One region of the Streptomyces sp. NPDC029151 genome, then DNA from elsewhere that is predicted to be linked to it. Evidence: riboswitches for the same ligand, from Rfam matches in the RefSeq annotation. Region 1 holds a riboswitch; each other region holds the start of a gene.
The links. A riboswitch is a leader RNA that binds a small molecule or an ion and turns the genes downstream of it on or off. The one in region 1 is predicted to bind S-adenosylmethionine.

Region 1 (3,993 bases):
GTCCTGGGCGTGTTCATCCCGCTGGTGCTCTTCGGTCTCGTCCTGGCGGCGATCGCGGTCTACCCGTTCATCGAGTCCTGGGTCACCGGCGACAAGCGCGAGCACCACATCCTGGACCGCCCGCGCAACGCCCCGACCCGTACCGCGTTCGGTGTCGCCTGGGTGACGGTCTACATGGTGGGCCTGGTCGGCGGTGGCAACGACCTCTTCGCCACCCACTTCCACCTGTCGATCAACGCCGTCACCTGGTTCGTCCGGATCGCCTTCTTCGCCGGACCGGTCATCGCGTTCATCGTCACCAAGCGGATCTGCCTCGGCCTGCAGCGCCGCGACCGCGACAAGGTGCTGCACGGTCGCGAGACCGGCATCATCAAGCGGCTGCCGCACGGTGAGTTCATCGAGGTGCACGAGCCGCTCAGCCAGGAGCAGCTGCACACGCTCACCGCGCACGAGCAGTACCGGCCGGCCGAGATCGGTCCGACGGTCGACGAGAACGGTGTCGAGCGCAAGGTGGGTGCCTCGGAGAAGCTGCGCGTCAAGCTCTCCAACGCCTACTACGGCGAGGACAACCAGATCCCGAAGCCGACCGTCGAGGAGTACAAGGAGATCACGAGCGGCCACGGCCACCACTGATCCCCGCGTCGCCACGCCACGCCGAAGGGCCCCGTCCGTAACCCGGACGGGGCCCTTCCCCGTGCCCGGGGCTGGATAGGGTGGTCCACGACGGAGCAGGAATCTGTACGAGGAGCGGCTGATGAGCGCTGTGACCCCCGCTGGAGGCGACACCGCGGCGGGCCGCTCCTGGCCCGCCCTGCTGAACGGTCTGCTGGACGGCCGGGACCTGTCCGCCGACGACACGGCCTGGGCGATGGACGTGATCATGCGCGGGGAGGCGACCGACGCGCAGATCGCCGCGTTCATGGTGGCGCTGCGGGCCAAGGGCGAGACGGTCCAGGAGATCACCGGACTCGTGCGGACCATGTACGCGCACGCGAACGTCATCGAGGTGCCCGGGCCGGCCGTGGACATCGTCGGCACCGGCGGTGACGGCGCCAAGACGGTGAACATCTCCACCATGTCCTCGATCGTCGTCGCCGGCACGGGTACGAAGGTCGTCAAGCACGGCAACCGCGCCGCGTCCTCCGCCTCCGGCTCCTCCGACGTCCTGGAGAAGCTCGGGATCAACCTCAACCTGACTCCGCAGCGGGTCGCCGAGGTCGCCGAGGAAGCCGGCATCACCATCTGCTTCGCCGTCCGGTTCCACCCGTCGCTGCGCCATGTGGCCCCGGCCCGGGCCCAGTTGGGCATCCGGACCACCTTCAACGTGCTGGGCCCGCTCACCAACCCGGCCCAGGTGCGGGCGCAGGCCGTCGGGGTGGCCGACCCCCGGATGGCGCCGATCGTCGCCGGTGTCCTCGCCGAGCGGGGCAACTCCGCGCTGGTGTTCCGGGGCGACGACGGCCTGGACGAGCTGACCGTCACGGCCCCCTCCCGGGTCTGGGTGGTCCGGGACGGCAAGGTGACGGAGGAGACCTTCGACCCGCGGGACGTCGGCCTCGACCTCGTCCCGGTGGACGCCCTGCGCGGCGCCGACGCCTCCTACAACGCGGAGGTGGCCCGCCGGCTGCTGGACGGCGAGACGGGCGCCGTACGGGACGCCGTCCTGCTGAACTCGGCGGCGGCCCTGGTGGCCCTCCGGCCGACGGACGCGCCCCTCGCCGAGCAGCTGCGGGCCGGCATGGCGCAGGCCGCGGAGTCGATCGACTCGGGCGCCGCGAAGCGGACCCTGGACCGCTGGGTGGCCGTCAGCAACGCCTAGGCCCCGGGCGTCGTCCCGCGATCCGGACACGGGTTGCGGGACGACGATCACATCGCGTACGTTCCTGTACCAGGTCATGAGTGACAGTCATGAGGCCCCGGCCGACTGTCCGGCAACCCTCCGTCCGTGGCGGGGTGCCCCGGGTGAAGACCAGGTCGTGCACAGCAAGGTGCACGGCAAGCGCGGATCCCTCACGAACCCAGGGATCCTGGTCGTCGAGGAGTCTTCCGTGAGCAAGCGAATGCGTTAGGGCCGCAGAGCCCCGCCTCCGCACACCCTTTCTCTCTTCTTCGTCTTCCCCTCGTCTCACGGGAGTTCCGCCATGTCCGTCTCCAGCGCTGCCTCCGACCAGACCGTTTGCACCCCTCTGCCCGTTCTGGGGCGAGATGTCACCGTCCCGCTCGTCACCGGCGGCGAGGTCACCTACGCCGCCCTGGACTACGCGGCCAGCGCCCCCGCGCTCCAGCGCGTCTGGGACGACGTCGCCGCGTACGCCCCGTACTACGGCAGCGTCCACCGCGGCGCGGGCTACCTCTCCCAGCTCTCCACGGACCTGTTCGAGAACGCGCGGACCACGGTCGCCGACTTCCTCGGCTGCCGGCCCACCGACCAGGTCGTCTTCACCCGCTCCACGACGGACTCCCTCAACCTCCTCGCCCGGGCGGTCCCGGCCGACTGCGAGGTCTTCGTCTTCGAGACCGAGCACCACGCGTCCCTGCTGCCCTGGCGGGACGCGCGGGTGACCTGCCTCGACGCCCCGCGCACTCCGCGGCAGGCCGTTCAGACCCTGGAGCGGGCCCTCGCCGACCGCGACCCCCACGGCCCGGCCCTGGTCTGCGTCACCGGCGCCTCCAACGTCACCGGCGAGCTGTGGCCGGTGCGCGAACTGGCTGCCGCCGCGCACGCCCACGGCGCCCGCATCGTCCTGGACGCCGCGCAGCTCGCCCCGCACCACCCGGTCTCCGTCACCGACCTCGACGTCGACTGGATCGCCTTCTCCGGCCACAAGCTGTACGCCCCCTTCGGCTCCGGTGTCCTGGCCGGCCGCGCCGACTGGCTCCAGGCGGCCGAGCCGTACCTCGCGGGCGGCGGCGCCAGCCGCAAGGTCACCCGGCGCGAGGACGGGGGAGTGGCCGTCGAGTGGCACGACACCGCGGCCCGCCACGAGGCCGGCTCCCCGAACGTCATCGGCGCCTACGCCATCGCCTCGGCCTGCAAGGCCCTGACCGAGGCCGGCTGGGACACCCTGGTCGCCCGCGAGCAGCACCTCGTCCGCGTGGTCCGCGAGGGCCTCGCCGAGGTCCCCGGGGTGCGGATCCTCTCCCTCTTCGGCGACGACGCCCCGCGGGTCGGCGTCCTCTCCTTCGTCGTCGAGGGCTGGAACAGCTCCCACTTCGCCGCCGCCCTCTCCGCCGAGTACGGCATCGGCGTCCGTGACGGCCTCTTCTGCGCCCACCCCCTGGTCCGCACCCTCCTCGGCAGCGACCCCCAGAGCCAGGGCGAGTGCGGCGCCCCCGAGGCGGCCCCCGGCGAGAAGTCCCTCAACGCCATCCGGGTCAGCTTCGGCGCCGGCACCCCCGACGAACACGTCGAGCGCTTCGTCGACGCGGTGCGGGAACTGGTGCGGGACGGCGCCAAGTGGCGGTACCGCACGGAGGACGGCCGCTGCGTCCCGGCGGTCTGAGACCGGCGTGAGCGGCGGCGCCCCGCGGGGCGCCACCGGACGCGCGGGACACCACGCCGGCCCCGCCCGCGCGGTACCCGCGGACCCGGCGGACGGCCGGGCGGCGCCCCCCGGTCCGAGGGCGCCGCATACACTCCCCCTGGCAGCAGCTAGACCGGGGGGAGCACGGAGTGCACGCGCTGCGCGCAGCTGACCCGCGCCAGATCGGCCCGTACACCGTCACGCACCGGCTCGGCGCCGGCGGCATGGGCGAGGTCTACCTCGCCGAGTCACGCACGGGCCTCAGACTCGCGGTGAAGGTGGTGCGGGCCGAGCACGCCGAGGACCGCACCTTCCGCGCCCGGTTCCGCCACGAGGTCCGCGCCGCCCAGACCGTCGGCGGCGCGGGCACGTACACCGCACGGGTCGTGGACGCCGACACCGAGGCCGAACGCCCCTGGATGGCCACGGAGTTCGTGCCCGGCCCGAATCTGCGGGACGCGGTCCTGGA
Region 2 (3,993 bases), on a different contig from region 1:
AAGCCGACGCGCTATAGCGGGTGGGCGCTCACCTAGTGACGGGTCGGCCACGTTCGAGTCCTCTCGCCCAGCGAAACACTCCTGCCGACGCTAGGAAGTTTGAGGTCGGACTGCTTCGGGCTGCGTGGCAGAGGTTGTCATGGCGCACCGGCAAGCCGCCTGTGTCAGCACCATGCGCGACCGCCAGCTGGTATGCCTCCACGAACAACCCAAGAGGCTGATGCTGACCGTTTGCTGACCAAACCCCGTCTCCACGCCACTGACTCGCGCAAACGTCCAAATGCTAGATCTTGGACTTGAACATGGTGCGCAGCATGTTGAACTCCTGGAAGACGGCTCCCTGCCTGCTTTGTGCAGGTCAAGGGCGGTCTTCACTGTACACCGGCACGCGTCGGAGTCGATGACTGTGAGGAACGTCGCTCCACTCGGGCAAGCAGGCTCCGGACCTCGGCCGCCGACCTGACTGACGCGGCATCAGGGGCACGAACGCCGGCAGGTCACTTCCCGGCACACAACCGGCGCCGGCAGGTCCGGGCGGCGATCACCGGTGACACCCTGCTGGGCACCAGCCGGGTCCTGTTGACCTGATGTGTACGACGCGTACGGAGCCCCTGCACGAGACGGACGCGGGCGCTCTCCGTCCCAGCGCCCCCACCGCCCGCCTCGCGCCCACCGCCGAACGGGGGCCGCGCCGGCGCTTCGCGCTCGCCGTGGACGGCGCCGAACGCGCCGCACCGTGACCGGTCCACCAGCTCGTCGAGTAACGAGGTGCGGGTCGGGGCCGCCGGGTGGCCGCATCCCGGATCGTTCACGACACGCCGAACAGACGTTCCGCGTTGCGCAGCGCGTGCCCTGCCACCCGCTTGCCGAGGGCGAGGCCGGCCACGTCGGCCGAGCGGGTGTGGATGCCGGAGTAGACGCGGGCGTCCTCGTTGTCCTGGGACAGCTGACTCCAGGCCGTGTAGGTGCGCGTCACTCCGGGGGCGGTGGGGCTGGTCAGCTCGAACGGTGCGGTCCGCGGCCCGGTGAGCTCCGTGAGGATCGTTTCCGCCGCGCCCGCATAGGTGTTGTGGCCGCTGGGGTAGTCGGGGTGGGCCGGCGTGACGTGCAGCGGCGTCCAGTCGGGGTCGGGGTCGATCGTGCCGGCGCGGACGGCCGTGACGGGGCGCCAGCGCAGGTACGCGTACTTGGTGTCGGAGGTGGCGATCTGCGTGTCCACCAGGGCGATGTGGAACAGCGCCACCAGCGCGGCCCGTGCGGGGACGGAGCGTGGCGACCGGGCCAGGGCCACCCTCAGCGGTTCGGTGTACAGCGTCAGTGAGGAGCCCAGCCAGAAGGTGGCGGTCTCGGTCTGCAGCGCTGTGCGCACGGTGCTGTCCACGGCCCCGTACGCCCGCACCTCGGCCAGGTCGGCACGGTAGCGCGCGGAGTCCAGGGCGGGCGGTGCGGGCAGCCGGTACTGGTCGGGGCCGTCCAGCAGGAAGGGTCTCGCGAGCCGGTTGCCGTACTGTGCGGCGGGGGCATAGGCGGGCGGCGTCGGCTGCCACACGCCGGGAGCCGCGGGCGGCACGGTGAAGGGCGCGTTGACCGAGGCCGGGTCGAGACCGTCGCCCTCGCGGGAAGCGAGGGCCAGCCGTGCTTGGCGCGCACCGGCCGCCACACCCTTCGACTTGGCCGACCCGTCCGGGACGCGGTCCAGAGTGGTTCGCAACGCGGCGTCCAGGTCCTGGGCGCGGGACGGGACCAGGGCCAGCAAGGCGTCGTGTACGGCGGACGCCAGGGCCGCGTCCTGGAAGTCCCTCCGGTCGACGCCGGGCGGCACCTCGCGGGTGGCTCGGGCCGCCGCGAGCCAACTGATGGCCCAGGTACGGTTGTTGGTGATCTGGGTGGCGGCGCCGGCGGCCGCGATGGTGGCGGCCGTCAGGTCGTACCAGTCGAGCGCCACGGACGGGCGCGAGGTGCGTTCGCCCGCCACGGCAGCCGTGGCGGACGGGACGGTGACGAAGGCGGCCAGCAGGGCGGCCGAGCCCAGCGCCCTCAGGGCGGAGCGGCGGGTGGTGAGCGGGTGCACGGGTACTCCCTCGCGGATGTGCGGTGACTGCTGTTGACCGGGGCGCAGGTGAGGGACAGTCAGTTACACAGCGCGGCGGCGACACGCAGCAGATCAACGGCGCGCCGCCGGGTGAACCGCAGGGAGATCGGCATGCCGGGGACGCTATCCACGCCCCAATCCCCGGTCAACAGAAGGAGATCGCCTCCCTGACATTGCAATCACGGCTTCGCGTCCCCGCCATACGCCCGTTACCGAGTACCTGTCGGGACGAAGTGACGGCTCGTCTCTCGGCATTGACGGGCCGCGACGGCGATGGGTAGCTTTTCAACCGGCATCGAGTGTCAGCGTCAAGCCCTGGCTTGCTGACCGGCAACCCTCCGGCGCGGTGGGGTGCTCCAGGTGAAAGCCCGGCCGGGTCGCCGATCCGGCAAGCGCGTGGCGCCGTGGCAGGGGCCTGGGACAGAGGGGTGAGCGTGTTGTACAGCAGCGTCCCCGGTCCCTCCCTCGTGTGTGCGGCGGCTTTCTCCCGGTTCTCCCGCCGACGCCACATCGATCTGCAGCGCATCACCAGCTGTCTGTGTCATGGCTGACCGCGTCCCGCCGGCTGTCTGAGGACGTTCAGCGCTGTTCGACGCCCGCGGCGCTCTTCTGTCGTGCCCGCCCCGGCCCCACGAGGGCTTTCGTGTTCACCCACCTCCGCCACAGCGACATCCGCGAGCTGCTCGCGGTGGTCCCCGCGGCCGCCATGCCACGGCCGCATCCCCGCCGATGCAAGCAAGGGAGCCCGCATGACCGTTCACGACACCACCGCAGACCTGTCCGCCTTCACCCGCGACTGGCAGGAATGGCACACGAGGCAGGAAGCTGGACTCGCCGCCCCGCACGGGTTCCTCGCGATCACCGGGCTGCACTGGCTGGGTGAGGAGCCGCAGCGTCTCCCGGACGCTCCGGGCGCCTGGTCGACCGGGGCAGACGGGGTCGTCGTCATCCTCGACGACGGTGAGGAACTGGTCGTGGACGGCGCCCCCGTCCGCGGCGAGCACCGCTTCGGGGTGCTCCCGGAGCGCGGCGGAGTCAACGCGGTCTGGGGCGACGCCGTGATCGAGGTGGCCAAGCGCGGCGGACACGACATCGTCCGTCCCCGGCACCCGGACAACCCCTTGCGCACCGCCTTCACCGGCACGCCCGCCTATGCCCCGCATCCCCGCTGGACGGTGACCGGCCGCTACACGGCCTTCGACGAGCCACGACCGACGACCGTGGGCGCGGCGGTCGAGGGCCTCGAGCACGTGTACGACGCGCCGGGCCGGGTCGAGTTCGAACTGGACGGGCGGTCCCACGCCCTCACCGCGTTCCCCGGACACAGCCCGGGGAGTCTGCTGGTGCTGTTCACCGACGCGACGTCCGGGGTGACCACCTACGCCGCCAACCGGGCCCTCGCCTCGCCCCCGCCCGCCGCCGACGGCACGGTCGTCCTGGACTTCAACCGGGCGGCGAACCTGCCGTGCGCCTACACCGATCTGGCCACCTGCCCGCTGCCGCCGGCAGAGAACCGGCTGCCCGTGGCGATCGAGGCCGGGGAGAAGATCCCCCGTGAGCGGGGCGGCTCCTGAACACCTTGCGCCACCGAGGGGACCACGACGTAGAGGGCGGACACCGCATGAGCACACCCACGATCAGCTCGCTGGCCTTTCTCACCCCGGGCAACTTCGCCGATGACGACCCGTACACCGGCCTGGAGGAAACCCTGCGGCTGTTCGAGTACGGCGAACGGCTCGGCTTCGACGGTGCCTGGATCCGGCAACGCCATCTCGAACACGGTGTCGGCTCGGCCGCGGTGTTCCTCGCCGCCGCCGGCCAGCGCACCGAGCGGGTCGAACTGGGGACCGCGGTCATCCCGATCGGGTACGAGAACCCGTTCCGCCTCGCCGAGGACCTGG
Region 3 (3,993 bases), on a different contig from region 1:
CGTCCGGGGTCACCGTCTCCAGGCCCTGCTCGAAACGGACGTCGTCGTCGTTGACGTACACGTTCACGAAGCGGCGCAGCTTGCCCTGGTCGTCCAGCACGCGCGCGGCGATGCCCGTGTGGTTCTTCTCCAGGTCGGCGATGACCTCGGCGAGCGTCGCGCCCTCGGCGGCGACCTCGGCCTGCCCGCCGGTGTAGGTGCGCAGGATGGTGGGGATGCGAACGGTCACGCTCATGCGGTCGGACCTCCGGTCGGGTTCACGGGTGCGGCGGGGCGGTGCCCCAGGGGGGCGGGGCTGTGACGAGTGTGCGGCTGCCGCCGCGCGGGCGCGACCGGCCCCCACCGGCCGGCGGGGTGTGTGCGGCCTCCCGGCGCGGCGCCCGTCATGCGAGGCCGGCCTCTCGGAAGGAGTCCAGGGTGGGGCGGATCGTGGCGGTCAGGCCGGTCCCGGCCACCGCGTCCAGGGTCTTCAGGCCGTCGCCGGTGTTGAGGACGACCGTGGTCTTCGCCGGGTCCAGCAGGCCCGCCTCGAGCAGCTTGCGGGTGACGCCGACGGTCACCCCGCCGGCCGTCTCCGCGAAGACGCCCTCGGTGCGGGCCAGCAGCTTGATGGCGTCCACGATCTCGGCGTCCGTCACGTCCTCCACGGCACCGCCGGTGCGGCGGGCGATGTCCAGGACGTACGGACCGTCGGCCGGGTTGCCGATGGCCAGGGACTTGGCGATGGTGTCCGGCTTCTGCGGGCGGACCACGTCGTGGCCGGCCTTGAAGGCGGTGGACACCGGGGAGCAGCCCTCGGCCTGCGCGCCGAAGATCTTGTAGGGCCTGTCCTCGACCAGCCCCAGCCTGATCAGCTCCTGGAGCCCCTTGTCGATCTTCGTGAGCTGGGAGCCGGAGGCGATCGGGACGACCAGCTGGTCGGGCAGGCGCCAGCCCAGCTGCTCGGCGATCTCGTACGCGAGGGTCTTGGAGCCCTCCGCGTAGTACGGCCGCAGGTTGACGTTGACGAAGCCCCAGCCCTCGCCGGCCGGGTCGCCGATCAGCTCGGAGCAGAAGCGGTTCACGTCGTCGTAGTTGCCGTCGATGCCGACCAGCTCACCGCCGTAGACCGCGGCCATGACGACCTTGCCCTGCTCCAGGTCGTGCGGGATGAACACGCAGGAGCGGAAGCCGGCCCGGGCGGCGGCGGCGCCGACGGCACCGGCCAGGTTGCCGGTGGAGGAGCAGGAGAGGGTGGTGAAGCCGAAGGCGCGGGCGGCCTCCAGGGCCTGGGCGACGACCCGGTCCTTGAAGGAGTGGGTCGGGTTGCCGGAGTCGTCCTTCACGTAGAGCCCGCCGGTCACGCCCAGCTCGCGCGCCAGGTTGTCGGCCTTGACGAGCTTGGTCCAGCCGGGGTTCAGGTTGGGCTTGCCGGCGACGTCCGCGGGCACCGGCAGCAGCGGCGCGTACCGCCAGATGTTCGCGGGACCGGCCTCGATGCGACGGCGCAGTTCCTCGGTGTCGTAGGCGGAGAAGTCGTAGGCGATCTCGAGCGGGCCGAAGCACTCCTCGCAGGCGAAGACCGGGCCGAGCGGCACCCGGTGGCCGCACTCGCGACAGCTCAGTGCCGCGGCGGGGCCGAGGTCGACGGTGGATTCGCTGGAGGTTGCAACTGTCTGCACAGCCATGTGAGGCGAGGCCCTTTCTCCTCATCTTCCTCACGACGCATCTCGCCGTGAGACGGATTTGGCACCTTCCCTAGCCGGGAGCCTCGCTGTGAAAGACGAGAATCGGCTGGAGGGTTGCCGGGGCTTCATCGGGCCGTGTCCCTCTGCCCCTCTGGATGAGCGGTATGCGGTTGTGAACGCCGGCCGACCCCCGACATGCGATGGTCATCGGCGTTGTTCAAGACTGTAACCGAAGGCCAGGACAGTTGAGATAGTCGTCCGAACCGCGAGATGGATCACACGGTGGCGTGTGGTCGTGACAGTGAGGAGCCGCCGACCGTGCTGGAAGAAGTCGAGCGCTGGCTGAGCACCCGCTCCTGGTCCGTGGCCGACCGCCCGCTGCACCAGGTGCTGGCCGCCAAGCAGCGCACCGGCCAGACGATCAGCGTCGTCCTGCCCGCCCTCAACGAGGAGGAGACCGTCGGCGACATCGTCGCGGTCATCCGGCACGACCTCGTGGAGCGGGTGCCGCTCGTCGACGAGGTCGTGGTCGTCGACTCCGGCTCCACCGACCGCACCTCCGAGGTCGCCGCCCGCGCCGGCGCCCGGGTCGTGCACCGCGACGACATCCTGCCGCGCATCCCCGCCGTCCCCGGCAAGGGCGAGGTGCTGTGGCGCTCGCTGCTGGTGACCGGCGGGGACATCGTCTGTTTCATCGACGCGGACCTGAGGGAGTTCTCCTCCGACTTCGTCACCGGGATCGTCGGCCCGCTGCTCACCGACCCGGACGTCGACCTGGTCAAGGGCATGTACGACCGCCCGCTCGCCGGCGGTGCCGGGCAGGGCGGCCGGGTCACCGAGCTCATGGCCCGTCCGCTGCTGAACATGCACTGGCCGCAGCTGGCCGGGTTCGTGCAGCCGCTGGGCGGCGAGTACGCGGCCCGCCGCTCCCTGCTGGAGCAGCTGCCGTTCCCCGTGGGCTACGGCGTGGAGCTGGGCATGCTGGTCGACGCGCTGCACCTGGTGGGCCTGGACGCGCTGGCCCAGGTCGACGTGGGCGTGCGCAAGCACCGGCACCAGGACGGGCAGGCACTCGGGAGGATGGCGGCGGCGATCTACCGCACGGCCCAGCTGCGGCTCGCGCGCGGGCACCTCGTCCGGCCCTCCCTCACCCAGTTCGAGCGGGGGCAGGACGGGTTCGAGCCGCGTACCTACTCGGTGGACACCGAGGAACGGCCGCCCATGGTGGAGATCGCGGAGTACGCCGAACGGAAGGTGGCGTGAACGTGCCGTATACGGTCCTTCCGCCTGGCGAGCCCTACGTTTGAGGGTTTGGGGGCCGGGCTAGGTTGAGGCGTATGGCTTTCACGCGTGCTGCTGGTGACAAGGCTCAGGTGCTGGTCGCGTCGAATCGCGGCCCGGTCTCCTATCAGGTGGGCGAGGGCGGTGCGCTGCACGCCAGACGGGGCGGCGGCGGCCTGGTCTCGGGGCTGTCCGCCATCGGCTCGGACGCGGGCTCGGTCTGGGTCTGCGCCGCGCTCGGCGACGGCGACCGGGCGGCGGTGCGGCGCGCGGACGGCGGGCTGCTGCCGGCCGAGGACACCGGCGGGCAGCGGGTGCGGATGCTCGACATCGACGCGACCGTGCACGCCGAGGCGTACAACGGGATCGCCAACTCGGTGCTGTGGTTCGTCCACCACATGCTGTACCAGACCCCGCTGGAGCCGGTCTTCGACGCGGAGTTCCGCCGGCAGTGGGGGTCGTACGAGGCCTACAACCGGGCGTTCGCCGAGGCGCTGGCGGAGGAGGCCGCCGAGGGCGCGGCGGTGCTGATCCAGGACTACCACCTGGCCCTCGCCCCCCGGATGCTCCGCCGGCTCCGTCCCGACCTGCGCATCGGCCACTTCTCGCACACCCCGTGGGCGCCGCCGGACTACTTCCGCGTCCTGCCCGACGACATCGCGGCCGAGCTGCTCGGCGGGATCCTCGGTGCCGACCGGGCGGCGTTCCTGACCCGGCGGTGGGCGGACGCGTTCACCGACTGCTGTCACGCGGTGCTCGGGCCCGGCATCCCGTCCGGCACCCGGATCGGGGTGCACGGGCTCGGCGCGGACGCCGACTTCCTGCGCGAGCGGGCGCACCGGCCGGACGTGGACGAGCGGATGGCGGCGCTGCGGGAGGAGATCGGGGAGGGCCGCAGGACGATCGTCCGGGTGGACCGCACCGAGCTATCCAAGAACATCGTGCGCGGGCTGCTGGCGTACCGGCAGCTGCTGGAGGACCACCCCGAGTGGCGGGAGAAGGTCGTCCACGTGGCCTTCGCCTACCCGTCCCGGCAGGACCTCGC

Region 2: it holds a riboswitch for S-adenosylmethionine, as region 1 does, so the genes downstream of both, ACZ4VF_RS02165 (putative leader peptide) here and ACZ4VF_RS09760 (aminotransferase class V-fold PLP-dependent enzyme) in region 1, are expected to answer to the same signal.
Region 3: it holds a riboswitch for S-adenosylmethionine, as region 1 does, so the genes downstream of both, thrC (threonine synthase) here and ACZ4VF_RS09760 (aminotransferase class V-fold PLP-dependent enzyme) in region 1, are expected to answer to the same signal.

What each region holds. Positions count from the first base shown of each region.
Region 1 is NZ_JBVHWQ010000002.1:443,575-447,567, reverse strand. Features, by position in the region: gene qcrB (cytochrome bc1 complex cytochrome b subunit) at 1-633, shown strand, start outside; gene trpD (anthranilate phosphoribosyltransferase) at 755-1,819, shown strand; SAM riboswitch class IV at 1,892-2,008, shown strand; gene ACZ4VF_RS09760 (aminotransferase class V-fold PLP-dependent enzyme) at 2,142-3,503, shown strand; gene ACZ4VF_RS09755 (protein kinase domain-containing protein) at 3,674-3,993, shown strand, end outside.
Region 2 is NZ_JBVHWQ010000001.1:534,288-538,280, forward strand. Features, by position in the region: gene ACZ4VF_RS02150 (hypothetical protein) at 588-740, shown strand; gene ACZ4VF_RS02155 (vanadium-dependent haloperoxidase) at 809-2,071, opposite strand; gene ACZ4VF_RS02160 (putative leader peptide) at 2,131-2,205, opposite strand; SAM riboswitch class IV at 2,384-2,493, shown strand; gene ACZ4VF_RS02165 (putative leader peptide) at 2,560-2,643, shown strand; gene ACZ4VF_RS02170 (DUF1684 domain-containing protein) at 2,842-3,666, shown strand; gene ACZ4VF_RS02175 (LLM class flavin-dependent oxidoreductase) at 3,714-3,993, shown strand, end outside.
Region 3 is NZ_JBVHWQ010000006.1:442,195-446,187, forward strand. Features, by position in the region: gene ACZ4VF_RS24390 (MoaD/ThiS family protein) at 1-235, opposite strand, end outside; gene thrC (threonine synthase) at 384-1,667, opposite strand; SAM riboswitch class I at 1,686-1,829, opposite strand; gene ACZ4VF_RS24400 (glucosyl-3-phosphoglycerate synthase) at 1,986-2,930, shown strand; gene ACZ4VF_RS24405 (alpha,alpha-trehalose-phosphate synthase (UDP-forming)) at 3,005-3,993, shown strand, end outside.